Regions from separate parts of the Actinoplanes sp. 13 genome, predicted to be linked through region 2. Evidence: riboswitches for the same ligand, from Rfam matches in the RefSeq annotation. Region 2 holds a riboswitch; the other holds the start of a gene.

Region 1 (14,439 bases), on a different contig from region 2:
GGCGAAGTCGGTGCCGCCGAACTGGAAGCGGTACTCGATGTCGACGGTCCGCTTCGAGTAGTGCGAGAGCTTCTCCTTGGGGTGCTCGAAGAAGCGCAGGTTGCTCTCGGACAGGCCCAGGTCGCGGTACCAGTTCCAGCGTTCCTGCAGCCAGTACTCGTGCCACTTCTCGTCGCTGCCGGGCTCGACGAAGAATTCCATCTCCATCTGCTCGAACTCACGCGTCCGGAAGATGAAGTTGCCCGGGGTGATCTCGTTGCGGAAGCTCTTGCCGATCTGGGCGATGCCGAACGGCGGCTTCTTGCGGGCCGCGGTGGCCACGTTGTTGTAGTTGACGAAGATGCCCTGCGCCGTCTCGGGCCGCAGGTAGTGCAGGCCCTCCTGGCTCTCGGTGGGGCCGAGGTAGGTCTTCATCAGGCCGTTGAACATCTTCGGCTCGGTGAAGGTGCCCTTGTTGCCGCAGTTCGGGCAGTTCAGCTCCTGGAGCGAGGACGGGAGCTTGCCGTGCTTGGCCTCCCACGCCTCCTCGAGGTGGTCGGCCCGGAAGCGCTTGTGGCAGGACTGGCACTCGGTCAGCGGGTCGACGAACGCGTCGAGGTGGCCGGAGGCGGCCCAGACGTCGCGGGCCAGGATCACCGCGGAGTCCAGTCCGACGATGTCGTCACGCTGCTGGACCATGGTCCGCCACCACTGCCGGCGGACGTTCTCCTTCAGCTCCACGCCGAGCGGACCGTAGTCCCAGGCCGAGCGGGTGCCTCCGTAGATCTCGCTGGAGGGGAAGACGAAGCCTCGGCGCTTGGCCAGGCTGACGACGGCGTCGATACGGTCGGCAGGCATGTGCTATTTCCTCCTACGCCGGCTGGGTGTCGGCGGGGAAATGAGTGCGGACAGGACGAAAAGCGAGGTTACTCCTCGACGTCGCACACCTCGAACGCGCCTGTTGTGGTGTTCTGCGCGATGCGGGCCCGGAGGCGGTCCACGTCGCCGTCGGAGTAGGTCACGTCGACCGGCACGTTGAAATTCACCAGATCGAGATCACCCACATCGTACGACCGGAGCGGCTCTTCGGCGGACATCCGTGCGGTGTACTCCGCCTGACTCTCGTCGGCTTGGGCGTCGCGGCACAACTGCTCGTACGCCTCGGCGAAGTCGCGGTCCTGAACCGACTCCATGTATCGCTCGACGACCACGGTGGCCTGCTCGTTGATGGCGTCGTCAGCGGCCGAGCCGAGGCCGAACAGCGCGGCGGCGCCGCCACCGCAGACCAGCAGCAGCACACCGGCGCCGATGCCGAGACCCACCCCGATGCGGCGGCCCTTGCCCTCGACCGGCGGCGCCGGGAACGGTGGGTGGACACCCGGGCCCGGCGGGGGCGGCGGCGCCGCACCGCCCGGCGGGGGCGGCGGGAACTGCCCCGGGAAGGGCGGCGGTGAATAGGGCGCCGTACTCATGTCCCCAGCCTAGTTCTCAGCGCCACGGCTCGGCTGCCCGGTCGCTGCCGGTGATCACCACGGACTCGCCGGGCGCGGCCTCGGCGAGGGTCTCGAACGCCGACGGCTCGTCGAGCGACACTGCCAGCAGCGGGGTGGCGTTCACCTTCACCTCGTACGCGCCGAGGGCGCGCCGGTAGGCTCCGACGGACTCCCACTCGGTGACCAGGGTCCAGGCGGCGGTGTCCTCCAGGGCGCGGGCGAGCCGGCCGGACCGGTAACCCCGGCAGCCCGCCAGCGCGGTGAGCGCGGCGTGCGCCTGGGAGACGAAGCCGTCCTGCGTGTCCGGCGGGACGTGGAAGCGGTTGAGCACCAGCATGTGACAAGCGTACGCACGCCAGGAGGAGCCGCCAGTGACACCGTCCGACAACCTGCTGCGCCGCCTGTCCAGGGTCAGCCCCACGGCGGCCTTCCTCGGCGCTCTGGCTCTCTTCCTGGCCGGCCTCTTCCTGCCCGGGATCATCGGGGCGCTGCTGCTGGCCGCGCTCGCGGCCGGCCTGGGCGCCCTCACGTTCACCACCTGGCCGGTGCAGACGCCGCCGACCCGGGTCGTTCGGCTGGTGCTGCTCAGCCTTCTGGTCGTCGCGGTGGTGTCCAAAGCGCTGTGAGAGCCGGAGGAAATCCATGCGCTTTTGACAATCATTGTCATTATCGACGACAGTTGCTGGCATGATGCGCCGCCTGCTCCCCGCCCTGGTCCTTCTGGTCGCCCTGACCGGCTGCGGAGGGACGTCGAGCGACGACGGCAAGCTCTCCGTCGTCTCCGCCTTCTACCCGCTCCAGTTCGTCAGCGAGCGGGTCGGCGGCGACGCCGTCAGCGTCACCAACCTCACCAAGGCCGGCGCCGAACCGCACGACGTCGAGCTGAGCGCGAGTCAGGTGGGCCAGGTCACCGACGCCGGCCTGGTGGTCTATCTCGGCGGTTTCCAGCCCGCGGTGGACGAGGCCGTGAAGCAGAACGGCGGCGAGCGCGGCTTCGACGCCGCCTCGGCGGTGCCGATGCTGACTGCCGCCGAGGCCGACGCCCACGCCGAGGAGCACGCCGGCGAGGAGGCGGAGGCGCACGCCGAGGAGAGCGGCGGCACCGACCCGCACGTCTGGCTGGACCCGACCCGGCTGGCCACCATCGCGGACAAGCTCGCCGAGCGGCTCGGCAAGGCCGACCCGGACCACGCGGCGGACTACACCGCCCGAGCAGCCGCGCTGCGCACCGAGCTGACCGCGCTGGACGGCGAGTTCACCCAGGGGCTCAAGACCTGCGCGCACCGCGAGATCGTGACCAGCCACACCGCGTTCCACTACCTGGCCGACCGGTACGACCTGGACCAGATCGGCATCACCGGCATCGACCCGGAGGCCGAGCCGTCGCCGCAGCGCCTGGCCGCGGTCGCCGCCGAGGCCAAGGAGCTGGGCGCCACCACGATCTTCTTCGAGACCCTGGTCAGCCCGAAGGTCGCCGAGACCATCGCCCGCGAGGTCGGCGCCGAGACCGCGGTGCTCGACCCCCTGGAGGGGCTGACCGACGAGAACCTGGACTACTTTTCGGTGATGCGGACCAACCTGGCCACGCTCACCAGCGCCCTGGAGTGTTCGTCATGACCGACTGCACCGAGCGGCACCCGGCCGCACCTTCCCCGCGACGCCGCACGCGAGGGCCAGGAGGGCATGGCCAAGGAGGCCCAGCATGACTGACAGCGTGGTCGACGTCCGGAACGCCGCGGCCGGTTACGACGGGCGGGAGATCCTCCGGGACGTCTCGCTCAGCCTGCCTCCCGGCGACGTGGTCGCGGTGCTCGGCGCCAACGGCTCCGGCAAGTCCACGCTGATCCGGACCATCCTCGGCCTGGTGCCGCTGCGGCGCGGCGAGATCGAGTTGTTCGGCACGCCGCAGCGCCGGTTCCGGCAGTGGGCCCGGATCGGCTATGTGCCGCAGCGCCTCGGCGCCGGCAGCGGGGTGCCCGCCACGGTCGGCGAGGTGGTCGCGTCCGGGCGCCTGGCCCGGCGCGGGATCTTCCAGCTGCCCGGCGCGGCGGACAAGACGGCGGTCCGTGACGCGCTGACCGACGTCGGCCTGCTGGACCGCATCGACGACCCGGTGGCCACCCTCTCCGGGGGTCAGCAGCAGCGCACCCTGATCGCCCGCGCGCTGGCCGGCCGGCCCGACCTGCTGGTGCTGGACGAGCCGAACGCCGGCGTGGACGCGGCGAGCCAGGAGGCGTTCGCCGCGGCGCTGACCCGGTTCGCCACGGCCGGCGGCACGATCCTGCTGGTGCTGCACGAGCTGGGCCCGCTGCGGCCGCTGATCGGGCGGGCCGTCGTGGTGCACGACGGCCGGATCGCCTACGAGGGGCCGTCCCCGGAACCGGCCGGCCACCACGCCGAGCCGGATCACGACCACGTGCACCCGCACGCCGACGAGGTGGCGGCCGGCATCTGCGAGTGGGCGCCGACCGAGGGGACCAGAACGTACTGATGGAGCTTCTCGCGTACCCCTTCATGCTCCGCGCCCTGGCCGGCGCGTTGATCATCGGTCTCACCGCGCCCGCCCTCGGTATCTACCTGGTGCAGCGCCGCCTGTCGCTGATCGGGGACGGGATCGGGCACGTCGCGCTGACCGGTGTCGGGGTCGGCCTGCTGACGAACAACTCCCCGGTGCTCACCGCGGTGGTGGTCGCCACGATCGGGGCGGTCGGTGTGGAGCTGATCCGCGAGCGCGGGCGCACCTCCGGCGACCTGGCGCTGGCGCTGCTGTTCTACGGCGGCATCGCGGGCGGCGTGGTGCTGGTCGGGCTCTCCGACGACAAAGGCAACTCGAACCTGATGCAGTACCTGTTCGGGTCGTTGATCACCACGTCGCCGCAGGACATCGCGGTGATCGGCGGGCTCGCGGTGGCCGTGCTGGCGGCCATGCTGCTGCTGCGGCCGGCGTTGTTCGCGCTCTGCAACGACGAGGAGTATGCCCGGGTCAGCGGCCTGCCGGTGCGCACGCTCAACATCCTGCTCGCGGTGACCACCGCGGTGACCGTGACGATCGCCATGCGCACCGTCGGCCTCCTGCTGGTCTCCGCGCTGATGGTGGTCCCGGTCGCCGCCGCTCAGCAGGTCACCCGCGGCTTCCGCAGCACCATGGCGGTGGCCATGCTGATCGGGCTGGGCTCGGCCGCGGCCGGGGTGCTGGTCTCGGCCGAGGCGGACACCGCGCCCGGCGCCACCACGGTGCTGATGGCACTGGTGGCCTTCCTCGGCACCACGATCGGCGGCATGATCCGGCGGGCGCTGCGCCGGCACTCCCGCCCGCCGGTGACGGCGGAGCCACCGGACGTCGTGCTAAAAACGGTGGGACAACCATGACGACCACCGGGTACGAAGCGTACGAATCAGCCGGCGCGCTGCTGCGCGCCCTCTCCGCCCCCATTCGCGTCGCCATCGTGGTCGAGCTCGGCACGGGTGAGCGATGTGTGCACGATCTGGTGGAGAAACTGGGCGCCCCGCAGCCGCTCGTCTCGCAGCACCTGCGGGTCCTGCGCGGCGCCGGTGTGGTGCGCGGGGTGCGGCGCGGCCGGGAGATCGCATACTCCCTGGTGGACGAACACGTCGCGCACATCGTCACCGACGCCGTGAGCCACGCCAGGGAGAGCCGACAGTGAACCCGCCAGTCAACTCGGACGCCGCGCCCCGCAACACCAAGCAGCGCAGCGCGGTCAGCGCCGTCCTCGCCGAGACCGAGGGCTTCCACAGCGCGCAGGACCTGCACGCGATGCTGCGGGAGCGGGGCGAGCAGGTCGGGCTGACCACGGTGTACCGGACGTTGCAGGGACTCGCCGACGCCGGTGAGATCGACGTGATGCGCCCGCCCGGCGGCGAGCACCTGTACCGCCGGTGCAGCCAGGGGCACCACCATCACCTGGTGTGCCGGTCCTGCGGCCGGACCGTCGAGGTGGCCGGCCCGGCGGTGGAGTCCTGGGCGGACAAGGTGGCCGGTCAGCACGGCTTCGTCGACGTCTCGCACACGATGGAGATCTTCGGGACGTGCCCGGAGTGCGCCGCGAAACGGTGAGTGCGACCCTTCCGGGGTGAAGCTCTACGCCGACCGGCTGCCCACCGTGATCCGCCAGCTCCTCACCGACGTCCTGGTCGTGCTCTGGATCTATCTGTGGATCCGGGTCGCACTGTGGATCAACGACCTGGTGCAGAAGCTGGCCGTGCCCGGCCAGAAGCTGGAGGGCGCCGGCAGCGGCATCGCCGACAACCTGGCCGACGCCGGCAGCAAGGTGGGCCGGGTGCCGATCGTCGGTGACGAGCTGACCGCGCCGTTCACCGGCGCCGCCGACGCCGCCCGCGCCATCGCCGACGCCGGCCGGGAACAGCAGCAGTTCGTCGATCAGCTGGCACTGATCCTGCCGCTGGTGGCGATCTCCGTCCCGGTGGCGCTGGTGCTCTTCGGATGGCTCCCGGCACGGCTGCGCTGGATGCGCCGGGCCGGTGTCGCCGCCGCCGTCCGCGACGATCCGGCCGGCCGGGACCTGCTGGCGCTGCGTGCGTTGGCCGGCCGGCCGCTCAACGAGCTGGCGCGGCTCGGCCCGGACATCGCGCAGAGCTGGCGGGCCGGCGACACCGGCGCGGTGAACGCGCTGGCCGAACTGGAGCTCAGGCAGCTCGGTCTGCGGCGCCGTCGCTGACGTCGTCGTTCTCGTCCTCGTCCTCACCCCAGTTGCGGTGGGCGAACGGCAGCGCCACCCAGTACGCCAGGAACCAGATGGCGGTGGCCACGGTCAACGCGATCGCCCACTTCCAGTCCAGCACGTAATCGGTGATCAGCAGGACGCTGCTGACCATCGAGACGAGCATGAACGCCAGCCCGGCGGACGCCACCTTGTGCGCGTACCGCACCAGCTCGGGCTTGCGGCCCTGCCGGAACAGCGCGCGGTGGAACGCGACCGGCGAGATGATCAGCGCGGTGGCGAACGCCGCACTGATCAGCGCCACGATGTAGGTGTCCTTCTGGAAGTTCGTGGCCTGCGGGAAGCCGCTGCTGAACGGAAGGGTCAGCAGGAACGCGAAGAGGATCTGCACGCCGGTCTGCGCGACCCGCAGCTCCTGCAGCAGGTCAGCGAAGTTCCGGTCCCAGCGCTGCTTCTCGGTCTCGCCACCGGAGTGACGCGATGGCTCTTGGGGTGAATGTTCTCGGGGAGTGTGGGTGTCGACCGCCATGTCGCGCAGCCTTCCCGATCCGGCTCATCATCAAACGCCGATCCGTGCCAGCACGGCGTCCGCCAGCTCGCGCGGCGCCTGTTCAGGCACCCAGTGGCTGACACCCTTCATGGCCACCAGCTGATAGTCGGCCTCCACCCAGTCGGCGGTCCGGAGGGCGGCGGTCAGTCCGACCACACCGTCCCGGTCGCTCCACACGTAGGTGGTCGGCACCTTCACCACGCCCACCCCGGCCACCTGGTCCAGGGAGAAGGCCCGGTACCAGTTCAGCCCGCCGGTGAGCCGGCCCGGCTCCCGCATCGCCTCGACGTACTGCTCGGCGTGGTGCAGCGGGCGCAGCATCCAGCGCAGCACGGTGGCGTTCCGGCCGAGCAGCAGCCGTTCCGCGGCGCCGGACTGGAAGACCTTGAAGTACGCGAACCGGGCGCGCTGCGACGGGCGCACCCGCAGGGCCAGCATCAGAGCGCGGGGGTGCGGCACCGAGATCGCGGTGAGCGTGCGGAGCCGGTCCGGGTGGCGGGCGGCCAGCAGCCAGCCGATGTGCGCGCCCCAGTCGTGGCCGACCACGTGCGCCTTCTCCACGCCGAGGTCGTCGAGCACCGCGAGGGCGTCGGCCACCATCTCGTCCAGCCGATAGGCGGACACTTCGTCGGGCCGGGCGCCCGCCGTGTAGCCGCGCTGGTCCATGGCGTAGGTGCGCAGACCAGCGGCGTGCAGGCGCGGCGCCAGCAGGTCGAACTCCCGGTGGTCCTGTGGGAAACCGTGCAGCAGGAGCACCGGCTCGCCGTCCTCGGGCCCGCCCGCGTACACGTCGAACGTCAGCCCCCGAGCCTTGACCTCCATGTGATCGCTCCCTCCCTGTTCCCGGCCGTTACCTGGTGTTAGCGTCATCGAAGCACATCCACCGAAGGTAGTCCGCCTCCGACGGAGATCCGCGCCGTGCGCGGTTCGAGGCCGGGGACGGGTGAAACTTCGATCCGACAGGGGAGCGCACAGCGCTGAGAGTGCGGGTGAACCCGCAGACCCTCGTACCTGATCTGGGTAATGCCAGCGCAGGAAGTTCGGTCCACTCCAGCCGCGTCGTGCCCGGGCATCGCCGCCCGGTGCCGCGGCGTGCGTCTCCTCCCGGTACCCGCTGGGAGGCGTCATGAAAGACAGCACCACCAACCGCTGGCGAACGATGGACATCGTGATCGCCTCGGTGATCGCCGTGGCGTTCGGCGTGATCTTCTGGGCCTGGAACACGGTCTGGGCGGTCACCGAGAGCGCCTTCGCCTTCTTCCCGCCGGCGCAGGCCCTGCTCTACGGGATCTGGCTGATGCCGGCCGTCCTCGCCGGCCTGATCATCCGCAAGCCGGGCGCCTCGCTCTACACCGAGCTGGTGGCGGCGATCGTCTCCGCGCTGCTCGGCAACGCGTGGGGCCTCACCGTCATCCCGCAGGGGCTGGTGCAGGGCCTCGGCGCGGAGCTCGTCTTCGCGGCGCTGCGCTACCGGTCGTACCGTCTGCCGGCCGCCCTGCTGGCCGGCGCGATGACCGGTGTGAGCGCCGCGATCTTCGACTTCTTCGCGTGGAACTCGGAGACCGACCTCTGGTCCTACCGCGTCCCCTACGCGCTGATCACCGTGATCAGCGGCACGATCCTGGCCGGTCTCGGCAGCTGGGCGCTGGTCCGGGCGCTGGCGCCGACCGGGGTGCTGGACCGGTTCGGAGCGGGCCGGGAACGGGAACTGATCTGACATGAGCGAGGTGCGGCTCCGCGGCTTCGGGTGGCGGCACGCCGGGCGCCGCGCCTGGGCGGTCCGCGGGCTGGACCTGGACATCCGGCACGGCGAGCGGGTGCTGCTGCTCGGTCCCTCCGGGGCCGGCAAGAGCACGCTGCTCGCCGCGCTGGCCGGTCTGCTGCCCGAGGACTCCGGCGAGGCCGAGGGCACGATCGAGATCGATGGACTGGAGCCACGGAAGGCCTCCCGGGTTTCAGCGGGTCCTCCGCGCCGTCCGGAGGACCAGGCGCCGGTAACAGCACAGTCGCCGGTGGGCATCGTCTTCCAGGATCCGCAGACCCAGCTGGTGATGGCCCGCAGCGGGGACGACGTCGCGTTCGGCCTGGAGAACCGGGGTGTACCCGCCAAGGACATCTGGCCACGGGTCTCCGACGTGCTGGATCGCGTCGGCTTCGCGTACCCGATCAACCGGCTCACCGCCGCGCTCTCCGGCGGCGAGGCGCAGCGTCTCGCACTCGCCGGCGTCCTCGCCCTGCGGCCCGGCCTGCTGCTGCTGGACGAGCCCACCGCCAATCTCGATCCGCAGGGCGCCGAGCTGATTCGCGAGGCGGTCGGCCGGGCCACCGGGCCGGAGACCACGCTGATCATCGTCGAGCACCGGGTGGCGGAGGCCCTGCCGCTGGTCGACCGCGTGGTCGTGCTGGAGCCGGGTGGTGGGGTGCGCGCCGACGGCGCACCCGACGTGATCTTCGCCGCCTTCGGCGACAAGCTGGCGGACGAGGGCGTCTGGGTGCCCGGTTTCCGCACCTCGCCGGTCAAGGCGGCGCCGAACCAGGCAAACCCTCCTTTGGTACGCGCGGAGCACGTCACCGTGGCCGGTCGTCTGGCCCCCGTCTCGGTCTGTGCCGCGGCGGGCGAGGTGCTGGCCGTCACCGGGCCCAACGGCGCCGGCAAGTCGACCCTGGCGCTGCTGCTCGGCGGACTGATCGCGCCCACCTCCGGGCGGATCGAGGGGTTCGGTGACCGGCGACCGCCGCACCGGTGGCGGGCCACCACGCTGACCCAGCGGATCGGGTCGGTCTTCCAGAACCCGGAACACCAGTTCGTCACCGGGCGGGTCGCCGACGAGCTGGCGCTCGGGCCGCGCCGGATCGGCCGGTCCCCGGCGGAGGTCCGGCGGATCGTCGACGAGCTGCTGGACCGGCTGCGCCTGAGCCGGCTCGCCGAGGCCAACCCGTACACCCTCTCCGGCGGAGAGGCGCGCCGGCTGAGCGTGGCGACCGCGCTGGCCACCGCCCCCCGGCTGCTGGTGCTGGACGAGCCCACGTTCGGTCAGGACCGCCGCACCTGGCGGGAGCTGGTCGACCTGCTGGCCGCGCTGCGGACGCAGGGGCACGGGATCGTCGCGGTCACCCACGACGACGCTTTCGTGCGTACCCTCGCTGATCGGATGTTGGCCCTCGGAGAGCCGGCGCCGGACCCCCTGCCGCGGAGGACGCGACCTTGAGCCTGTCGCTCGCACCCATCGCGGACGTGTCCGCGCCGCTGGCGCGCCGCAACCCCGTCGCCAAGCTGGGCGCCGCCCTGCTCTTCTCGCTGCCGCTGATCGCGACGGTGGACCCCTTCACGCCGGCTGCCGCGCTGGTCGTCGAGCTGGCCCTGCTGCCGCTCTTCGGGGTGCGGCTGCGGCTGCTGCTCCGGCGGGCGGCGCCGCTGCTGCTGACGGTGGCCGGGGTGCTGGTCACCATGGTGCTGTTCGCCGCCGACCGCAGCGGCGAGACGCTGGTGTCACTCGGGCCGATCGACATCACCACCGGCGTGCTGGCCACCGCCGGCGCGCTGGCGCTGCGGATCTTCGCGGTGGCGCTGCCCGGCCTCATCGTGCTCGCCACCACCGACCCGACCGATCTGGCCGACGCGCTGGTGCAGAACGCCAAGGCGCCGGCCCGGTTCGCGATCGGGGCGCTGGCCGCGTTCCGGATGGTGCCGCTGCTCGGCCAGGAGTGGCGGGCGCTCACCCTCGCCCGCCGCGCCCGTGGTGTGGACGCCGGGCGCAACCCGGCAGCCACCCTGCGGCTGTTCGTGTCGACGGCGTTCGCCCTGCTGGTCGGCGCGCTGCGGCGCGGCGTGCGGCTGGCGGTGGCGATGGACGCGCGCGGCTTCGACTCCGGCACGCCCCGCACGTACGCCCGCCGGCAGCTCTTCACCGGCGGGGACACCGCGCTGGTGGTCTGCGCCGGGCTGGCAGCCGCGGCGATCCTGACGCTCTCCGTCGCCTGGGGATTCTTCCGGCCGATCGTCGGTTGATCTTTTCGATCGTTCGCCGGGTGGTCATCGGATCGCCAGCGGCCGTTGTCCTTCTCGGACGAAGGTGACGCGCATGGGTCACGGCCACGATCATCATCATCACGTCGAGGACGCCACCGGCGCCGACGTTCCGCCCGCGCTCGACCTGAGCGTCCCGGACACCGAGCTCTCCCCCGGCGACGCCACCCGTCGCCGCTTCCTTCTCGGAGCCGGCCTGCTCGGCGCCGGCGCGGCCGCCTCGGTGCTGGCCCGCCCCGGCGCCGCCGCTGCCGCCGGGCTCCCGCACACCCACGACCACGCCGGTGGCGGCTCGGCCAAGGGCGGCTTCCGCTGGCTCGCCGGCGACCACCACATCCACACGCAGTACAGCTCGGACGGTCAGTACCGGGTCATCGACCAGGCGCTGAAGGGCCACGCGTACGGCCTGGACTGGCTCGTCATCACCGACCACGGCAGCGCAACACACGCCAAGATCGGCGTCGACAAGGTCAACCCGGACATCCGCAAGACCCGCGCCGAGCTGCCCGAGCTGCTCACGTTCCAGGGCCTGGAGTGGAACATCCCGGCCGCCGAGCACGCCACCGTCTTCGTGCACCCGGGCAAGAACGAGGTCGACGTCCTCAAGCAGTTCGAGAACGCCTACGACGGGTCGCTGCTGCCGGCCACCAACACCGCCGCGCAGAACGAGGCCATGGCGATCGCCGGCATCAAGTTCCTCGGCGAGCAGGTGCGCCGCCGCAAGATCGACGGCGCGCTGTTCCTGGCCAACCACCCGGCCCGGCGCGGCATCGACTCGCCGCACGAGATCCGCAACTGGCGCGACGCCGACCCGACCGTCGCGGTCGGCTTCGAGGGCGCCCCGGGCCACCAGGCCGCGGGCATCCCGGCGCCGAACGGCCGCGGCGGCGCGCGCGGCTTCTACGACAACAACCCGTCGGCCGCGTCGTTCCCCGGCTACCCGCTGGAGAGCTACCGCACCTGGGGCGGCTTCGACTGGATGACCGCCACCGTCGGCGGCCTCTGGGACAGCCTGCTCGCCGAGGGTAAGGCGTGGTGGATCACCGTCAACTCGGACAGCCACGTCAACTACCTGGACCAGACCGAGCGCGGCCCGGGCAGCGACTTCGCCGCCAACGGCAAGTACAACGACCCGGTCTACGCCGGGACGATCAACACCGGGGCGGGCGACTTCTGGCCGGGCTTCTACGGGCGTACCAACGTCGGGTCGTCGTCGTTCTCCTACCGAGCCGTCATGGACGGCCTGCGCGCCGGACGCGTGTGGGTCGACCACGGCCGGCTGATCAAGGGCCTGGACGCCCGGGTCCGCGTCGCCGGCGACCGTCGCACCGCGCACGGGACGCCGCTCGGCGGTGTGCTCCAGGTCCGGCGGGGCACCTCCACCGAACTGGTCCTCGAGATCGACCTCCAGGACGTGCCGAACTGGGCGGGCTTCGTCCCGGCGCTCAAGCGGGTCGACGTGATCGTCGGCACGGTCACCGGCCCGGTCGCCGACAAGGACGCGTTCACCACCCCGAACACCAAGGTGGTCAAGTCCTTCGAGATCTCGCAGACCAGCGGGAAGATCACCCTGTCGTACGCGCTGGGCCGCCTCGACAAGCCGTTCTACCTGCGGGTGCGCGGGACCGACGGCAACCGCACCCAGCCGGGCCTGATGGGCACCGCGGTCGACCCGTACGGCCCCCAGCTCGACGTGATCGGCTCCGCCGACCCGTGGGGCGACCTGTGGTTCTACACCAACCCCATCTGGGTCCTCCCCCGATGACTGCACTTCCGATGGCGCCGGCTGCCCCCGCAGCCGGCGCCGCCCGGATCGTCGGGATCAGTTTCGGTCACCGCACCCTGGCCGAGGCCGACCACTGGATCCAGTCGCTGTCCCCGGCGCCGGTGCTGGCCTGCACCCACCTGGTCACGTCACCGTTCCCGCACGTGGCGATCAGTGTCCTCACCGGGCACGACCTGCCCGGCCCACCGGAGCTGTCGGGCGCCGCCACCCTCGCCGCCGCCGGGCAGTCCGGGCGTGCGGTGCGGTTTCCCGGCGTCGAACGGCTGACCGGCGAACTGACGGTCAGCGAGATCCTGCAGCGCAGCTCGATCTCCCGGGTCGAGGTGCTCGGCAGCGGGCCGGCGGACCCCACGACGGTGGTGGAGACCGGCGACTTCGTCCGCCCGCAGTTCCGCGACGGCGAACTGGTGCTGGTGACCACACCGGCGGCCGGCGGACGGCTCGTGCCGTTCGAAAGGCGGGATCCCACCCCCTGCTGTGCCGACCACTGATCGGACGCTTTCTAGGCTGAGGTCATGTCGGGGATCCTGTTGCCACAGATGCTGGCCGAGGCGCGCAGCGGCGTGCTGCTCTTCAGTCTCACGCCGCCGCGCCGTAGCACCACCGAAGAACGGATCAAAGAGATCGCCGAGGCCACCCTGCAGCGCCTCGGCGGTCTCGACCTGGACGGCCTGCTGCTGTACGACATCGACGACGAGTCCGACCGCAACCCGGACGAGCGGCCCTTCCCGTACCTGCCGACGCTGGACCCGGCCCGCTATTACGCCGAGCACCTGACCGGCTGGCGGAACCCGGTGGTCATCTACCGCTGCGTCGGCAAGTACTCCGTCGACGATCTGCGGGACTGGATGACCGGCGTGGACTCCCGGGTCCTCAGCGTCTTCGTGGGCCCCTCCTCCGGCGGCAAGCCGGTGCGCTGCGGCCTGCGCGAGGCACAGGAACTGCGCGCCGCCGTCCGGCCCGACCTGCCGCTGGGCGCCGTGACGATCGGCAAACGCCGCGACGAACACCTGCGCATGCTCGCCAAACAGGAGAACGGCGTCTCGTACTTCATCTCGCAGGTCGTCTACCAGGTCAACGAGACGAAGAACCTGATCAGCGACTACTTCTACGAGTGCCGCGCCCGGGGCGTCGCACCCCGCACCCTGATCTTCACGCTGTCGCTCTGCGGATCCCTGAAGACCCTGGCGTTCCTGGACTGGCTGGGCGTCGACGTCCCCCGCTGGCTGCAGAACTCGCTGCGGCACTCCCCCGACCCGCTCGCCGAGTCGTACCGCCAGTGCACGGCGATCGCCCGCGACCTGGCCGACTTCTGCGAGAACCTGGGCATGCCATACGGCTTCAACGTCGAGAACGTGTCGATCCGGCGTACCGAGATCGAGGCCACCACCCAGCTCGCCAACGAGGTGGCCACCCTCCTCCGCGAGCGAGACCGACGCCCCTGACCCGCCCGCCGCGCCCGCGGAGAGTGGGTGCTCAAGGTGCCGACGCGGGCCGGCGCCGATCTCACCCGGTCGGTACTTCACCGGTTCGCGGACCGACGGCAGTCAGTCGACCGGGTCCGGCACGAGGACCCCATCGAGTCGGCTGGCCGGTCACCTTCGCCACCTGGGCGAAGTCGTTGTCGAAGTGGAGAACGCCGGGGACGGTCGTACACCTTGATCGACTCAAGCGGTGAGGGCTGGGAGGATGGGGGCATGCTGGTTGCCTTTTCCGTCACGCCGATCGGCGCGGGCGACTCGGTCGGTGATGCGGTGGCCGAGGCCGTGCGGGTCGTCCGGGCCTCCGGCCTGCCGAACCGGACCGACGCCATGTTCACCACCATCGAGGGCGAGTGGGACGAGGTGATGGCCGTCGTGAAACAGGCGGTGGACGCCGTCGCGGCGGTCTCGCCGCGGGTCAGC
Region 2 (14,439 bases):
ACTCCCCCGACCCGGTTTTCCGGAAGCTCGCCAATCTGGTCACCCTGCGGATGAACTACACCGGCGAACCCGGCCGGATGAAGGTCGACGCCCGCCTCTCCGCGCAGAACGGCTGGCACACGACCCTGCAGTTGTCACAGGAGAAGCAGTTCGCCACGAGCGCCTACACCGACACCGTTCAGCTGGATCTTCCCGCTCTGGAGAAGCGCGCCGTGGATGCCGGCAAGGCGATCGGCGCCGACATGGGCGCGGTCGCGTTGGCGGTGACCGCGCGGGTCGAGCACGGCGACGGCTCCAGTTTCGCCCCGCAGCTTCCGCTCAATCTGGCTCCGCTGGCGCTCACGCTCGCCGGCGGCGCGGATACGTTGACCGTCGAGGGCTCCACCGCGACCAACGCGGGAACCTCGGTTCGGGATCGCAAGATCGGCGCTTTCGGGTACGACCTTCTCAATGCGCCGGAAGCCCGCCGATACGCCGTCTATCTCCTGCTGGTCGCCATCGTCGGCGCGATCCTCATCGCCATGACGGCTCTGCGTCACGTCCCGTTGCGGACCCGCGCGCAGATCGAGCGGCGCTATCCGCACCTGCTGGTTCCGGTCGAGCCGATGGCCAGCCCGCCCGGCAAGCCGGTCGTCCTCGTCGACACGTTCCCGGCCCTGGTGAAGCTGGCCGAACGCTACGGCCAGATGATCCTGACCTGGACCCGTCCCGACGGCGCCGACGACTTCGTGGTCCGGGACGACGGCATCACCTATCGCTATCGGATCACACCACCCGCACCGGAGCCGATCACAGCGGAAACAGCTCGGACCGAACCTACTTCCCCGGTACGCCGTTCCGCCCCCGTCTCCGCTCCGGTTTCCGCAGCCGCCTTGCCCGCCGCCCCGGAGCTCCCCGTTCCGCAGGCACAGGAAGCCCAGGCACAGGAAGCCCAGCAAGCACAGGAAGCCCAGCAGGCAAAGGAAAGCCAGGCACAGGAAGCCCCGCAGGCACAGAAAGCCCCGCAGGCACAGAAAGCCCCGCAGGCACAGGAAAGCCCGGAGAAGCCCCCGGAAGCCGCTGAGAAACAAGAAGCGGATAGCGAGGCCGCCGATCTGCAAAAGGCCGAGCCGATAACACCGGACCTTCAGATACCGGAGGCAAAGACGGCCACCAAAGCCGCCCCCGCGAAACGAGCCCGCCGCCCGAAACAGAAACCTGCCCCGCCCTCAGCCACCCCGGAAGCCGACACTCCGCCACAATCCGCAGGCCTTCCACCCGAGCCGAAGAAGCGTGCCCCCCGCCGCAAGCCGTCCCCCCGCAAGGCGACCCCCGCCGAAACGGCGACCCCCGCCGAAACGGCGACCCCCGCGGAAACAGAACGGGAAGCGGTGGAGGACCTGGCCGCCCGCAACGAGCAGATCGCCCCCACCGGCGAGCACCACCCGGACGACGACAGCAAGCATCCCGCCATCTTCGACTTCCTGCCGCCGTCCAAGCGCCCGCCCACCCGTTAGAACCCGGGCCTACGACGCGGGCGTCACCGGCAGGTAGACCCGCCCGCCCGCATCCACGAACTCCGACGACTTGGCTTTCATCCCCGCCGCCCGCAGCTCGTGGCTGATCTTCATGGAGCAGAACTTCGGCCCGCACATGGAGCAGAAGTGCGCCGTTTTGGCGGGCGCCGCAGGCAGCGTCTCATCGTGGTAGGCGCGGGCCGTTCCGGGGTCCAGCGCCAGTTCGAACTGGTCCTCCCAGCGGAAGTCGAATCGCGCCCGGGACAGCGCGTCGTCCCATTCCTGAGCTCCCGGATGCCCCTTCGCCAGGTCCGCCGCATGCGCCGCGATCTTGTAGGCGATCATTCCCGCTTTGACGTCGTCCTTGTTGGGGAGCCCCAGGTGTTCCTTGGGGGTGACGTAACACAGCATCGCCGTCCCGAACCATCCGATCATCGCCGCGCCGATGGCCGACGTGATGTGGTCGTAGGCGGGCGCGATGTCGGTGGCCAGCGGCCCGAGCGTGTAGAACGGCGCTCCCCCGCACAGCTCGACCTGCAGATCCACGTTTTCCTTGATCTTGTGCATGGGCACGTGGCCGGGCCCTTCGACCATCACCTGCACGTCGTACTCCCAGGCGATGTGTGTCAGTTCGCCGAGCGTGCGCAGTTCCGCGAACTGCGCCTCGTCGTTGGCGTCCGCGATCGATCCGGGCCGCAGCCCGTCACCGAGGGAGAACGTGATGTCGTACTCCCGGAAGATCTCGCACAGCTCGCGGAAGTGTGTGTAGAGGAAGTTCTCCCGGTGTTCGGCGAGGCACCACGCCGCCATGATCGACCCGCCGCGCGACACGATTCCGGTGACCCGTTCGGCGGCCATCGGCACGTAGGCGAGCAGCACCCCCGCGTGGATCGTCATGTAGTCGACGCCCTGCTCGGCCTGTTCGATCACGGTTTCCCGGAAGATCTCCCAGGTGAGGCGCAGCGGGTCGCCGTTGACCTTTTCCAGCGCCTGATAGATCGGCACGGTTCCGATCGGCACCGGCGAGTTCCGTACGATCGCCTCCCGCGTCTCGTGGATCCGCGGCCCGGTCGACAGATCCATCACGGTGTCGGCGCCCCAGCGCGTCGCCCAGGTCAGCTTTTCGACCTCTTCCTCGACCGACGAGGTGACCGCCGACGTGCCGATGTTCGCGTTGACCTTCACCAGGAACTTCGACCCGATGATCATCGGTTCTGACTCCGGGTGGTTGACGTTGGCCGGCAGCACCGCCCGGCCCGCCGCGATCTCGTCGCGCACCAGGTCGGGCGACACCCCCTCGCGGGTCGCGGCGAACTCCATCTCGGGCGTGACGATGCCGGCGCGGGCGGACGCCAGTTGGGTGCGCCCGGTCCGCCACGGTTTGCGCAGCGGCGGCAGCCCGGCTGACGGGTCGCTGCCCGGCCCGGACGTGTCGTAGAGCCGCACCGGCGGGTTGTCGCCGGTCAGCACCACTTCGGTGAACGGCACCCGGATGTCCGGACGGGTTCCTTCGACGTAGACCTTGCGTCGCATGGACATACCTCCCCAGATAGTGACGAAACCGGCACAAGACGGCAGCAAAGGATTACGACAACGCCTGCCGGAGCCTGTTAGACGGACCAGCCGAAGTGGTCCAGCGGACCGGGGCCCGCGCCCAATCGCCAGGCGCTGCCACCGACGAGTCCGCGGCGGACATAGGACTTCGCGGCCCGGACCGCGGCCGGCACGGAATCACCCTCGGCGAGCCGCACCGCGATCGCCGACGAGAACGTGCACCCCGACCCGTGGTTGTTCACCGTCGCCACCGGATCGCCGGGCAGCAGCACGGTCTCCCCCTCGAAATGCAGCACGTCCAGCGCCAGCTCGCTGCCGGTCACCACGACCGCCCGCGGCCCGAGCGCCGCGAGCTCGGCTGCCGCCGACACCATCTCCTCGGCCGTCTCGATCACCCGGCCGAGGAGGGCGCCGGCTTCGTGCCGGTTCGGGGTCAGCACGCAGGGGTACGCGCAAAGCACTCCCACCACCGACGCTTCTCCCAACCGGCTCCCCGCCGTGGCCACCAGCACCGGGTCGACGACCAGGTTCGGCAGTTCCGCGGCCCGGGAGGCGATCACCTTCGCCACCGCCGGATCCGAGATCATCCCGACCTTGACGGCCGCCACCGGCAGGTCCGTGAGGACCGCGTCCAGCTGCGCCGCCACAGTCTCCGCCGGCACCGGGTGGATGGCCGTGACGCCCAGCGTGTTCTGCGCCGTGATCGCCGTGAGCACCGACGTCCCGTACGCGCCCAGCGCCGCGAACGTCTTCAGATCCGCCTGGATCCCGGCACCGCCGCCGGAGTCCGAGCCCGCGATCGTCAACACCACTCGAGGCGTCATCACAACTCCCGTCTCCCCCGATCGGTCTGCACGGCTGTCCCACCCCGTCCGACACCAGCCGGGGAGCCGCCCAGGTCTGCCTCGGCCGCCCGGGAACTACTTTTAAAGCCCGCCGGCGCAGGGCGGGAAGGCGCGGCGGATCGGAAGGCTGAGGCCAGCTCACGGGCGGTGCGCTCCGGGTCGGGCGACCGCATCACCGCTCCCATCACCGCGATCCCGGCCGCCCCCGCGGCGGCGCACTCCGCGGCCCGCGCCGCCGACCCGATGCCACCGAGTGCGAGCCAGGGCACGGGCGCGCGCAGCTCGGCGGCCCCCGCCGCCCCGAGCGCCGGCCCGTACCCCGGTTTGGACTCGGTCGCATAGACCGGCGACACGGTCACGTAATCCACTTCGGACAGCTCCTCGCTGCCGTGCCACGACCGCCCCACCAGCGGGACCTCCGGCGGCAGCGGATCGGCCCCGGCGAGATGCACGGCAGAGCCGCCGAGCGGATCCGGTCCGGCCACGATCAACCGATCGGCCGGCAGCACGTCACGGAGGCGCCGGGCGAGAGCGGTGCGCAGGTCGTACGCAAGATCGCGTTCCCGGAGAACGACCCAGGCGGCGCCGCCGCGGACCGCCGCCCGGACCACCTCGATCAACGGCCCGGCAGCGGACCGCCGGTCGGTGAGCACGACGAGCCCGCCGGGCGTCACCACACCGGGATCCCTTCGTCCGGAGTGGACGCGACGGCGTGGAAGCGCCGTGGGATGCGCCCCGCCGACCGGGCCAGCCGGCCGGCCGCGACCGCGTGCCGCATCGCCGTCGCCATCGCCGCCGGGTCGTCCGCGCGGGTGATCGCGCTGGCGATGAGCACCGCGTCGCAGCCGAGTTCCATCGCGAGCGCGGCGTCCGAGGCGGTGCCGATGCCGGCGTCGAGCACCACCGGCACGTCGACGTTCTGCCGGATCAGCTCGATGTGGTGCGGGTTGGAGATGCCCAGGCCGGAGCCGATCGGCGAGCCCGCCGGCATCACCGCGGCACAGCCCGCGTCGGCCAGGCGACGGGCCAGGATGGGATCGTCGCTGGTGTACGGCAGGACCGTGAACCCGTCGAGGACCAGCATCTCCGCCGCCCGCAGCAGCTCGACGCCGTCCGGCAGCAGGGTCCGCTCGTCGCCGATCACCTCGAGTTTGATCAGGTCGGTCTCGAACGCCTCCCGGGCCATCTGCGCGGTCTTCACCGCGTCGCCGGCCGTGTAGCAACCTGCCGTGTTCGGCAGGATCCGCACGCCGAGCCGGTCCAGCATCGGCAGCAGGCCCGGTCCCGCGGCCTCGACCCGGCGCAGTGCGACCGTGACCAGGGTGGTCTCCGACGCCCGGATGGCCTCCTCCAGCGCGGCGAGGCTGTTCGCGCCGCCGGTGCCGAGGATCAGCCCGTTCTCCGGAAGAAACGTGCCCATGTCAGCCACCCTGCGCCGCGGTCAGAACCTCGATCTTGTCGCCGTCGGCCAGGTCGACGGAGGCCCACGCCGAGCGCGGCACCACCGTTCCGTTGACCGCGACCGCCACGCCGCGGGTCGCCTCGGTGATCTCGGCGACCAGGGCCGCGACCGAGCACGTGCCGGGCCGGCTGTCCGGCCGTCCGTTGATCGTCAGGCGCATCCGAATCTCCCGGGTCCGAAGGGTTCCAGCAGGGGATCAGCCGTCCCGGTGAGCACCAGGCCGGCGATGAGCCGCGCCGTGATCGGCGCGAGCAGGACGCCGTTGCGGTGATGGCCCGCGGCCACCACCGTCCGGCGGGTGTCGTCGAGGTGTCCCAGCAGCGGTGCGTTGTCCGGGGTGCCGGGCCGGTGGCCGGCGGTCACCTCGGTGATCTCGTGTTCGGCGAGTCCCGGCACCAGGTCGAGGGCCGCCCGCAGCAGGTCGTGGACGCCACCGGCGGTGACCGTCCGATCGGTGCGCTCCTCCTGGGTGGCGCCGATCACGATCTCGCCGTCGGCGCGCGGCACCAGATAGACGTGCCGCCCGTCGGCGGCGCCGTCGATCACGTGCCGGAGCACGCCGGGCTCGCCACGGAGGCGGACCATCTGTCCCTTGACCGGGCGGACCGGCAGTCCGGTCAGGGCGGCGGTTCCGCACCCGGCCGCCACGACGACCACATCGGCCTCGCAATCCAGTTCGGACACCGTGGCGATCCGTCGCGGCTGGATCCGGCCGGTCAGCCGCTTCCGCAGTGCCGCGACCACCTTGCGCGGGTCCACCTGCCGCTCGGTCGGCGCGAACACCCCGGCCCTGATCCGTGGCGACAGCGCCGGTTCGAGGTCACGCAGCTGCGATCCGGTCAGCGGGCTCAGCTTCTGGTGCTTCCACTCCCGCACCGCCTCGGCCACGTCGTCCGCGGTCAGCGCCACCCCGAGCGTTCCGGCGTCGTCGTAGCCGACGTCCCCCAGCGCGGCCGCATAGTCCGGCCACAACGCGTTCGAGGCGTCGAGCAGCCGGGTGAGGTGCGGATATTCGAAAGTGGACTCGCCGCCCGGCGCCAGCATCCCGGCCGCGACGTGCCAGGCCCCGTCGGCGCCCTGCGGCGACGGGTCGTGCACCGTGACGTCGGCCCCGCCGTCGAGCAGTTCGGCGGCGACGGCGAGCCCGATGATGCCGCCCCCGACGACCGAGACGCGCAGCCCATGCCCGCTCGCGGCAGGACCGCGCAGCCCGCGCCCGCTCATGGCAGGACCGCCAGGAACTCCGCGACCGCTCCCTTCGGATCCTCGGCGAAGGCGGCGACCGCCGCGACGCCGTGCACCGCGAGCAGCGGCACCCGTTCCGCGGTGATGCCGCCGATCGCCAGGACCGGCGTGCCCGGAACCGCCTCGGCGACGGCCGCGATCGCGGCCGGCCCGAGCGGTGGTGGCAGCCCGTCCTTGGTGGAGGTGGCGAACGCCGGCCCGACCCCGAGATAGCTGGCGCCGGCCGCGACCGCCGCGCGGGCCGCTGCGGGGTCACGACAGGTGGCGCCGACCACGGCTGCCGAACCGACCACCCGGCGAGCGGCCTCGACCGGCAGATCGTCGGCGCCCACGTGCACGCCGTCCGCTGCCGCGGCGAGCGCCACCCCGATCCGATCGTTGACCAGCACCATGGTCCCGGCCGGCCGGCAGACCGACACCGCCGCGACGGTCAGCGCGTACGCCGTCGCGTCGTTGCTCTTGACCCGGATCTGGACCGCCACGTCCGGCAGACCGGCCACCCCGCGGACGACGTCGAGCGAGTCGGTGATGACGTGGATGCGAGGAAACACCATGCGCATGACGCACTCCTCCCTGCGCCGGCATTACCCGGATCAGGTTCGACGGTCGGGGGCGGCGTCAGCCCCCCTCTCAGCCCGTTGCCCGGGCTCCCGTGGGGTTGGTTGTAACGGGACCATAACCCGTCGGTGACGAGAAAACTAGCGCACGTCCCAGACCGGCTCTGGCACCTCGACGACCTCACCGTCGCTTCTGAACAGCACGAACCGATCGAAGGACCGGGTGAACCAGCGGTCGTGCGTGACCGCGATCACCGTGCCGTCGAACGCCTTCAGGCCCTCTTCCAGCGCTTCCGCCGAGGCCAGGTCCAGGTTGTCGGTCGGCTCGTCCAGCAGCAGCACCGTCGCACCGGACAACTCCAGCAGCAGCACCAGGAAGCGGGCCTGCTGTCCACCCGAGAGCGTCCCGAACCGCTGGTCGCCCTGTGCGGCCAGTTCGTACCGGTTCAGCGCCTTCATCGCCCCGGCACGATCCATTCCGGACCGGTGCTCGTCACCCCGCCAGAGAATTTCGACGAGGGTCTTCTCCAGCAGCTCGGGCCGGTCGTGGGTCTGCGAGAAGTGGCCGGGGCGGACCCGCGCGCCGAGCCGGGCCCGGCCCTCGTGCGCCACGTGCGCGAGCGGCGCGCCGTCGACCGGTTTGTGCTCCAGGTCGGGCTCGGTGCCGCCGGCCGCGAGCAGCCGCAGGAAGTGCGACTTCCCGGTGCCGTTAGCGCCGAGCACGGCCACCCGGTCGCCGTACCAGATCTCCAGGTCGAACGGGAACGTCAGGTTCTCCAGCTCCAGTTGCTCGCACATGACCGCCCGTTTGCCGGTGCGGCCGCCGCGCAGGTTCATCTTCACGGCCTGGTCCTTCGGCGGCAGCGGCGGCGGGCCGGCCTCCTCGAACTTGCGGAGCCGGGTCTGCGCGGCCTGATAGCGCGAGGCGAGCCCGTCGTTATACGCCGCCTTGTTCTTCAACGTGAAGACCAGCTCTTTGAGCTTCTCGTGCTCCTCGTCCCAGCGCCGCCGCAGCTCCTCCATCCGCTCGTGCCGGTTCGACCGGGCTTCGTGCCAGGAGGCGAACCCGCCGGGATGCGTCCACGCGCCGCCGCCCTCGACGGCCACCACCCGGTCCGCGGTCTCGGCCAGCAGCTCCCGGTCGTGCGAGACGTAGAGCACCGACTTCGGCGACTCGCGCAGTCGCTGCTCCAGCCACCGCTTCGCCGGCACGTCCAGGAAGTTGTCCGGTTCGTCCAGCAGCAGCACCTCGTCGGTGCCGCGTAACAGCAGATCCAGGGCGAAACGCTTCTGCTCGCCGCCGGAGAGGGTACGCACCACGCGATGCCGCGCCTCGTCCCACGGCTTGCCGAGGATGGCCACCGCCACCGTGTCGAACAGCACCTCGGCCTCATATCCGCCGGCCTCACCCCAGTGGGTGAGCGCGTTGGCGTACGCGATCTGGCTCTTCTCGGTCTCGTCGAGAGCCGCGGCGGTGCGCCGGAGCTGCTCGCCGGCCGCCCTGAGCGCGGGCGCCACCAGCGAGAGCGCCATGTCCTCCAGGGTGCGGTCGTCGCCGATCATGCCGATGAACTGCCGCATGACGCCGAGCCCGCCGGACCGTGCGATGCCACCGCCGTGCGCCGGGATGTCCCCGGCCACCATCCGCATCAGCGTGGTCTTGCCGGCCCCGTTCGGTCCGACGAGCGCGACCTTGGCCCCCTCGCCGACGCGGAACGACACGTCGGAGAAGAGCTCCCGGCCGTCCGGGAGCACGAAACCGACGCCGGCGACATCCACGTAACCCATGCCCGGCATCCTCCCCGGCAGGCCGGTGCTAGTCAGCCGAATTTAGTGAGACCCGCAGCACCCGGAAGCCCTTCTGACTGGCCACACGCTCGACCGTCCAGCCGTTCCCGACCAGCCAGGTGTGCAGCGAATCACCACCCAGGTTGCGGTTGATCACCAGCCACGCGACGCCACCCGGCGCCAGGCGCGGCAGCCACCGCTCCAGCAGGGCGTGCAGCTCGGCCTTGCCCACGTGGGTGGGCGGGTTGCTCCAGATCTGGTCGAACCGGACCTCGTCCGGCACCTCGTCGGGCGCGGCCACCCGGACCCGGCCGGCCAGGCCGAGCGAGGCGGCGTTCTCCACGGTCAGTTCCCGCGCCCGGGAGTTCACGTCGACCGCGTAGACGGTCGCCGCCGGCGCCTCGCTCGCCAGCACGCAGGCGATCGGTCCGTAACCGCAGCCCAGGTCCAGCAGCGTGCCGCCGGTGCCGGGGCCGGGCAGGCCGGCCTTGCGCAGCAGCACGGCCGTGCCGGGGTCCAGGCGCCCGGCCGAGAACACCCCGGACGCGACCGCCAGCCGGTAGTCCCGTCCGGCGACACTGAACTCGATCCGGCTGCGCCGCATGGGCGCTTCGGGCTCGGCGGAGAAGTAGTGGTCGGCACTCACCAGCCAAGTCTCCCGCCGCCGGGTGACGGGTCACCCGGCGGGGTGGCGGACACGCTGTGCGTTCATAGATCAGCGTGCGCGCCTAGCTTGAGCGCATGCGGTACGCCACCCCGACGCGCTCCGCCCACCGCGCCACCCCGGCCGGTGCCCTCGCCCTGCTGGTGAGGCATCCGGGCCCCATCGGTCAGCATCGCTACCACCCAGGGCCCCGCACCCGGCCGATCCGGCACGCCCGGCGAGATCCGCAACACGCCGCCCATCTGCTCACCCACGGCCTGGCCGCACTGATCGTGCTCGGCATCTTCGTGATGCTGGGCGTCCTCATCGTCGCCGACGAACGGCGCGCGCCGGCCGCCGGCCGATCGGCTGCGGACGTCGACCGGGCGCTGGCCTCCCGAGCGGTCGATCCGGCGCCGTTGTCGGAGGCCGAGGTCTTCCCTGCCGGCTCCGCGGCCTATCGCCTGACCAGTACGGACGTCAGGGCCGACTGCGAAACAGCGGTCAGCGGCGCCCTACGGCCGGCTCTTCGGGGGTACGGGTGTTCACAAGCGGTCCGGGCCGCGCTGCACGTGCCCTACGCCGACTTCCGGGTGACCGCGGGAATCCTCAACCTCGCCGATGCGGCGGCCGCCTCGGCGCTCGGCGCCCAGGTGCACGACCTGGTCCGGTCCGGTGACGGCGGCTTCACCGACCTGGCCGGCGCGGAGACCGGTCTGGGCACCCCGGTCGGCTGGCGCGCTCGCGGCCACTACCTGATGTATTGCGTGATCACCGGCCCGGACGGCGAACTGGTCCCGGCGAACGACCCGGGGGTGCAGCGCGTCAACGAGGAACTGCTCGACACCCACCTCAGCGACGCTGTCCTCACCCGCCGCGCTTCCTGACCCCACCACCAGCGTGTGAAGTTTGGGTGCGCATCGCACCCGAAGTCCCCACGCGGCCCCAAGCAGTGTGTGAAGTTCGGGTGCGGAGCAAACCACAAGTCCCCACGCAACTCCCGTCCGCGGGAGTTTCAGGCGCGGAGGCGGCGGGTGGCTTCGGCGCGGGCGGCGTAGTCGGTCTCAGCGGGATAGCCGACAGCCACCAGCGTGAGCCCGTGCGCGGGCGCCACCGTCACCTCGCTGGAGCGTTCGCGCAGCGTCAGCAACCGGGCCGGCCACTCCGGCTCCCGGCGCCCGTCACCGACGGTGAGCATCGCTCCCACCAGGCTGCGAACCATCGCCTGGCAGAACGCGTCCGCCTGCACCGTGGCCACGCAGATCCGGTCCGGGTCGCGGCGCCAGTCCAGCCGGGTGATCGCCCGGATCGTGGTGGCGTGCTCCTTGCGCTTGCAGAACGCGGCGAAGTCGTGCTCGCCCACCAGCCCGGCCGCGGCCGCGTTCAGCCGGTCCAGGTCGAGCCGGCGCATCCAGCCGAGCGTGTCGTGCCGGCGCAGCGGCTCGGGGCCCCACGGGTCGTCCGAGACGCGGTACTCGTACCGGCGGAAGGTGGCGGAGAAGCGGGCGTCGAAGTCGGCGGGGACGGGCGTGACGGCGCGCACCCGGGCGTCCGGCGGCATCAGCGCGGCCAGCCGGCGCAGCAGTGACCCCTCGAGTTCCGCGTACCGCTCGGCGGGCAGATCGATGTGGCAGACCTGGCCGGTGGCGTGCACCCCGGCGTCGGTGCGGCCGGCCACGGTCAGGCCGAGCGGCGTGTCGGCGCCGGCCAGGCGGCCCAGGGCCTCGGTGAGGACCCCGGCGACGGTACGGCGTGCGGGTTGCGCCGCCCAGCCGGAGAAGTCGGCCCCGTCGTACGACACGTCGAGTCGAAGCCGGATCGATTCCGTCATTTCGGAGCGCGTCCCCCCGTACCAGAGATGGGTTCTGAACAGCGAAAGACCCGGCACCCAGAGTGGGCGCCGGGTCTTTGCACGTGGTGCGGATCAGGCCTTGGCGTCGGTGTCGTCGCCCTCGGCCTGGTCGCCCGGGCCCTCGGCACCCTTGTCGCCGGACGCGTTGACCGGAGCCTCGGCGTCCTGGTCGGCGTCGGTGTCGGTGTCGGCGGCCTTGGTGGAAGCGCTCGTGGGCGCCTCGTCCTCGGGCGCCAGCGCCTCGACCTTGGCCTGCTGCGCGGCGGCCTTGCGGGCCTCCTTCGACGGGCCGGTGGTGGCCGCGACCTGGAGCTCCTCGACCAGCTCGATGATCGCCATCGGAGCGGCGTCACCCTTGCGCGGGCCGATCTTGGTGATCCGGGTGTAGCCGCCGGGGCGGTTGGTGTACCGCGGAGCGATCTGCTCGAACAGGGCGTACACGACGTCCTTGTCCTTCACGACGGTCAGGACGCGACGCCGGGCGTGCAGGTCACCGCGCTTGGCCTTCGTGACGAGCTGCTCAGCCAGCGGGCGCAGCCGCTTGGCCTTCGACTCGGTGGTCTTGATCTTCCCGTGCCGGAAGAGCTCGGTGGCCAGGTTGGCCAGGATGAGCTTCTCGTGTGCCGGGCTGCCGCCGAGGCGGGCACCCTTGGTGGGCGTGGGCATTCCTGCTCCTTGTGAAGTCTCTTGCAGTGCGGCGGAGCCGCCTCAGGCAGGCAGTGTTATGGCGCGGCAGCCGGGGCTTACAGCTGCTCGGTCTCGCGGTAGTCGTCGGTGTCGTAATCCACGTCGCCGAACGAGTCCACGACGTGCGCCGGGTCGAAGGACGGCGCGCTGTCCTTCAGCCCCAGGCCCATTCCGGCGAGCTTCATCTTGACCTCGTCGATCGACTTCTGACCGAAGTTCCGGATGTCGAGAAGGTCGGCCTCGGTACGCCCGATCAGCTCACCGACGCTGTTGATGCCCTCACGCTTGAGGCAGTTGTACGACCGGACGGTGAGGTCCAGCTCCTCGATCGGCAGGGCCAGGTCGGCAGCCAGCTGCGCGTCCTGCGGCGACGGGCCGATGTCGATGCCCTCGGCGGTCTCGTCCAGCTCCCGGCAGAGCCCGAAGAGCTCGACCAGCGTGGAGCCGGCCGACGCCAGCGCGGTGCGCGGCGAGATCGACGCCTTCGACTCGACGTCGATGATCAGGCGGTCGAAGTCGGTGCGCTGCTCGACACGGGTCGCCTCGACGCGGTAGGTGACCTTGAGAACCGGCGAGTAGATCGAGTCGACCGGGATCCGGCCGATCTCGGCGCCGGCGCTCTTGTTCTGCGCGGCCGTGACATAACCACGTCCACGCTCGACGGTCAGCTCCATGTCGAGCCGGCCCTTGCTGTTCAGCGTCGCCAGCTTCAGGTCGGGGTTGTGCACCGAGACACCGGCCGGGGGCTGGATGTCACCGGCGGTCACGTCGCCCGGGCCCTGCTTGCGCAGGTACATGCTGACCGGCTCGTCGTGCTCGGAGCTGACGGTCAGTTCCTTGACGTTCATGACCAGCTCGACCACGTCCTCCTTGACACCGGGGATCGTGGTGAACTCGTGCAGCACGCCGTCGATCTTGATGCTGGTGACCGCCGCGCCCGGGATGGACGACAGCAGCGTGCGGCGAAGGGAGTTACCGAGGGTGTAGCCGAAGCCCGGCTCCAGAGGCTCGATGGTGAACCGGGACCGGGTCTCGCTGAGCGACTCCTCCGAGAGGGTCGGCCGCTGGCTGATGAGCACGCTGTTCTTCTTTCTGTCAGGCCAACCGCTATTTGATGGCCGTCGGGATTACCCGGCGCCGGTGAACCGGCGCCGGGTAAGGCATTACTTCGAGTAGAGCTCGACGATCAGCTGTTCCTGGACCTGCGTGTCGATGACGGCGCGGGCCGGGAGCGAGTGAACGAGGATCTTCATCTCGGCCGGGATCGGCTCGAGCCATGCCGGCACCGGCCGGGATCCGGCCTGAGCCTGCGCGACGACGAAGGGGGTCATCTCCTTCGACTTCTCGCGGAGCGAGACGATGTCGTGCTCCTTCACCCGGTACGACGGGATGTCGACCTTGACGCCGTTGACCAGGAAGTGGCCGTGCTTGACCAGCTGCCGGGCGGCGTCACGGGACGCGGCGTAGCCGGCCCGGTAGACCACGTTGTCGAGACGGGTCTCGAGGATCTGCAGCAGCACCTCACCGGTCTTGCCGGGCTTGGTGACAGCCTCCTCGTAGTAACCGCGGAACTGCTTCTCGAGCACGCCGTAAACGCGGCGGGCCTTCTGCTTCTCGCGGTGCTGGAGCAGGTACTCGGTCTCCTTGGTCCGACCACGGCCGTGCTGGCCGGGCGGGAAGGGACGCGACTCGAACGGGCACTTCGGCCCGTCGCACTTGCTGCCCTTCAGGAACAACTTCATCTTCTCGCGGCGGCAGCGCTTGCAGTCCGCACCAGTGTAACGAGCCATGTCTATATCTCCCTCAGACCCGGCGGCGCTTCGGCGGACGGCAACCGTTGTGCGGCTGCGGCGTGACGTCGGAAATCTGCCCGACCTCGAGGCCGGCGGCCTGCAGCGAACGGATGGCGGTCTCCCGGCCGGAGCCCGGACCCTTCACGAACACATCGACCTTGCGCATGCCGTGCTCCATGGCACGACGGGCGGCCGCCTCGGCAGCGAGCTGCGCGGCGAACGGGGTCGACTTGCGGGAGCCCTTGAAACCGACCTGGCCGGAGGAGGCCCAGGAGATGACAGCACCGGTCGGGTCGGTGATCGACACGATGGTGTTGTTGAAGGTGCTCTTGATGTGCGCCTGCCCGTGGGCGACGTTCTTGCGTTCCTTGCGCCGGACCTTCTTTACAGCGGCCCCTGCGCGTGCCTTCGGTGGCATTAGTCAGTGCGCTCCTATTACTTCCGACCGGGCTTCTTCTTACCGGCGACCGTCCGCTTCGGACCCTTGCGGGTACGAGCGTTGGTACGGGTCCGCTGT

Evidence for each region. A riboswitch is a leader RNA that binds a small molecule or an ion and turns the genes downstream of it on or off. The one in region 2 is predicted to bind thiamine pyrophosphate.
Region 1: linked by a shared signal. The riboswitch ahead of AC0NH5_RS29725 (ECF transporter S component) and the one ahead of AC0NH5_RS31430 (thiamine phosphate synthase) in region 2 are both predicted to bind thiamine pyrophosphate.

Annotation. Positions count from the first base shown of each region.
Region 1 covers NZ_JBVYOQ010000019.1:74,198-88,636, reverse strand. The annotation lists gene AC0NH5_RS29785 (glycine--tRNA ligase) at 1-837, opposite strand, end outside; gene AC0NH5_RS29780 (hypothetical protein) at 906-1,451, opposite strand; gene AC0NH5_RS29775 (antibiotic biosynthesis monooxygenase family protein) at 1,468-1,809, opposite strand; gene AC0NH5_RS29770 (DUF6703 family protein) at 1,844-2,098, shown strand; gene AC0NH5_RS29765 (metal ABC transporter substrate-binding protein) at 2,160-3,089, shown strand; gene AC0NH5_RS29760 (metal ABC transporter ATP-binding protein) at 3,175-3,963, shown strand; gene AC0NH5_RS29755 (metal ABC transporter permease) at 3,963-4,841, shown strand; gene AC0NH5_RS29750 (ArsR/SmtB family transcription factor) at 4,838-5,137, shown strand; gene AC0NH5_RS29745 (Fur family transcriptional regulator) at 5,134-5,547, shown strand; gene AC0NH5_RS29740 (hypothetical protein) at 5,564-6,169, shown strand; gene AC0NH5_RS29735 (DUF6328 family protein) at 6,138-6,701, opposite strand; gene AC0NH5_RS29730 (alpha/beta fold hydrolase) at 6,732-7,544, opposite strand; TPP riboswitch at 7,674-7,778, shown strand; gene AC0NH5_RS29725 (ECF transporter S component) at 7,849-8,439, shown strand; gene AC0NH5_RS29720 (ABC transporter ATP-binding protein) at 8,441-9,931, shown strand; gene AC0NH5_RS29715 (energy-coupling factor transporter transmembrane component T family protein) at 9,934-10,731, shown strand; gene AC0NH5_RS29710 (histidinol-phosphatase) at 10,805-12,514, shown strand; gene AC0NH5_RS29705 (hypothetical protein) at 12,511-13,026, shown strand; gene AC0NH5_RS29700 (5,10-methylenetetrahydrofolate reductase) at 13,051-13,980, shown strand; gene AC0NH5_RS29695 (MTH1187 family thiamine-binding protein) at 14,233-14,439, shown strand, end outside.
Region 2 covers NZ_JBVYOQ010000021.1:97,840-112,278, forward strand. The annotation lists gene AC0NH5_RS31395 (DUF5305 family protein) at 1-1,496, shown strand, start outside; gene thiC (phosphomethylpyrimidine synthase ThiC) at 1,506-3,035, opposite strand; gene thiD (bifunctional hydroxymethylpyrimidine kinase/phosphomethylpyrimidine kinase) at 3,107-3,874, opposite strand; partial or broken gene AC0NH5_RS31410 (thiamine phosphate synthase) at 4,018-4,572, opposite strand; gene AC0NH5_RS31415 (thiazole synthase) at 4,566-5,315, opposite strand; gene thiS (sulfur carrier protein ThiS) at 5,317-5,517, opposite strand; gene thiO (glycine oxidase ThiO) at 5,508-6,581, opposite strand; gene AC0NH5_RS31430 (thiamine phosphate synthase) at 6,578-7,162, opposite strand; TPP riboswitch at 7,156-7,266, opposite strand; gene AC0NH5_RS31435 (ABC-F family ATP-binding cassette domain-containing protein) at 7,301-8,947, opposite strand; gene AC0NH5_RS31440 (class I SAM-dependent methyltransferase) at 8,976-9,593, opposite strand; gene AC0NH5_RS31445 (hypothetical protein) at 9,689-10,477, shown strand; gene truA (tRNA pseudouridine(38-40) synthase TruA) at 10,606-11,421, opposite strand; gene rplQ (50S ribosomal protein L17) at 11,515-12,108, opposite strand; gene AC0NH5_RS31460 (DNA-directed RNA polymerase subunit alpha) at 12,186-13,208, opposite strand; gene rpsD (30S ribosomal protein S4) at 13,293-13,919, opposite strand; gene rpsK (30S ribosomal protein S11) at 13,933-14,340, opposite strand; gene rpsM (30S ribosomal protein S13) at 14,358-14,439, opposite strand, start outside.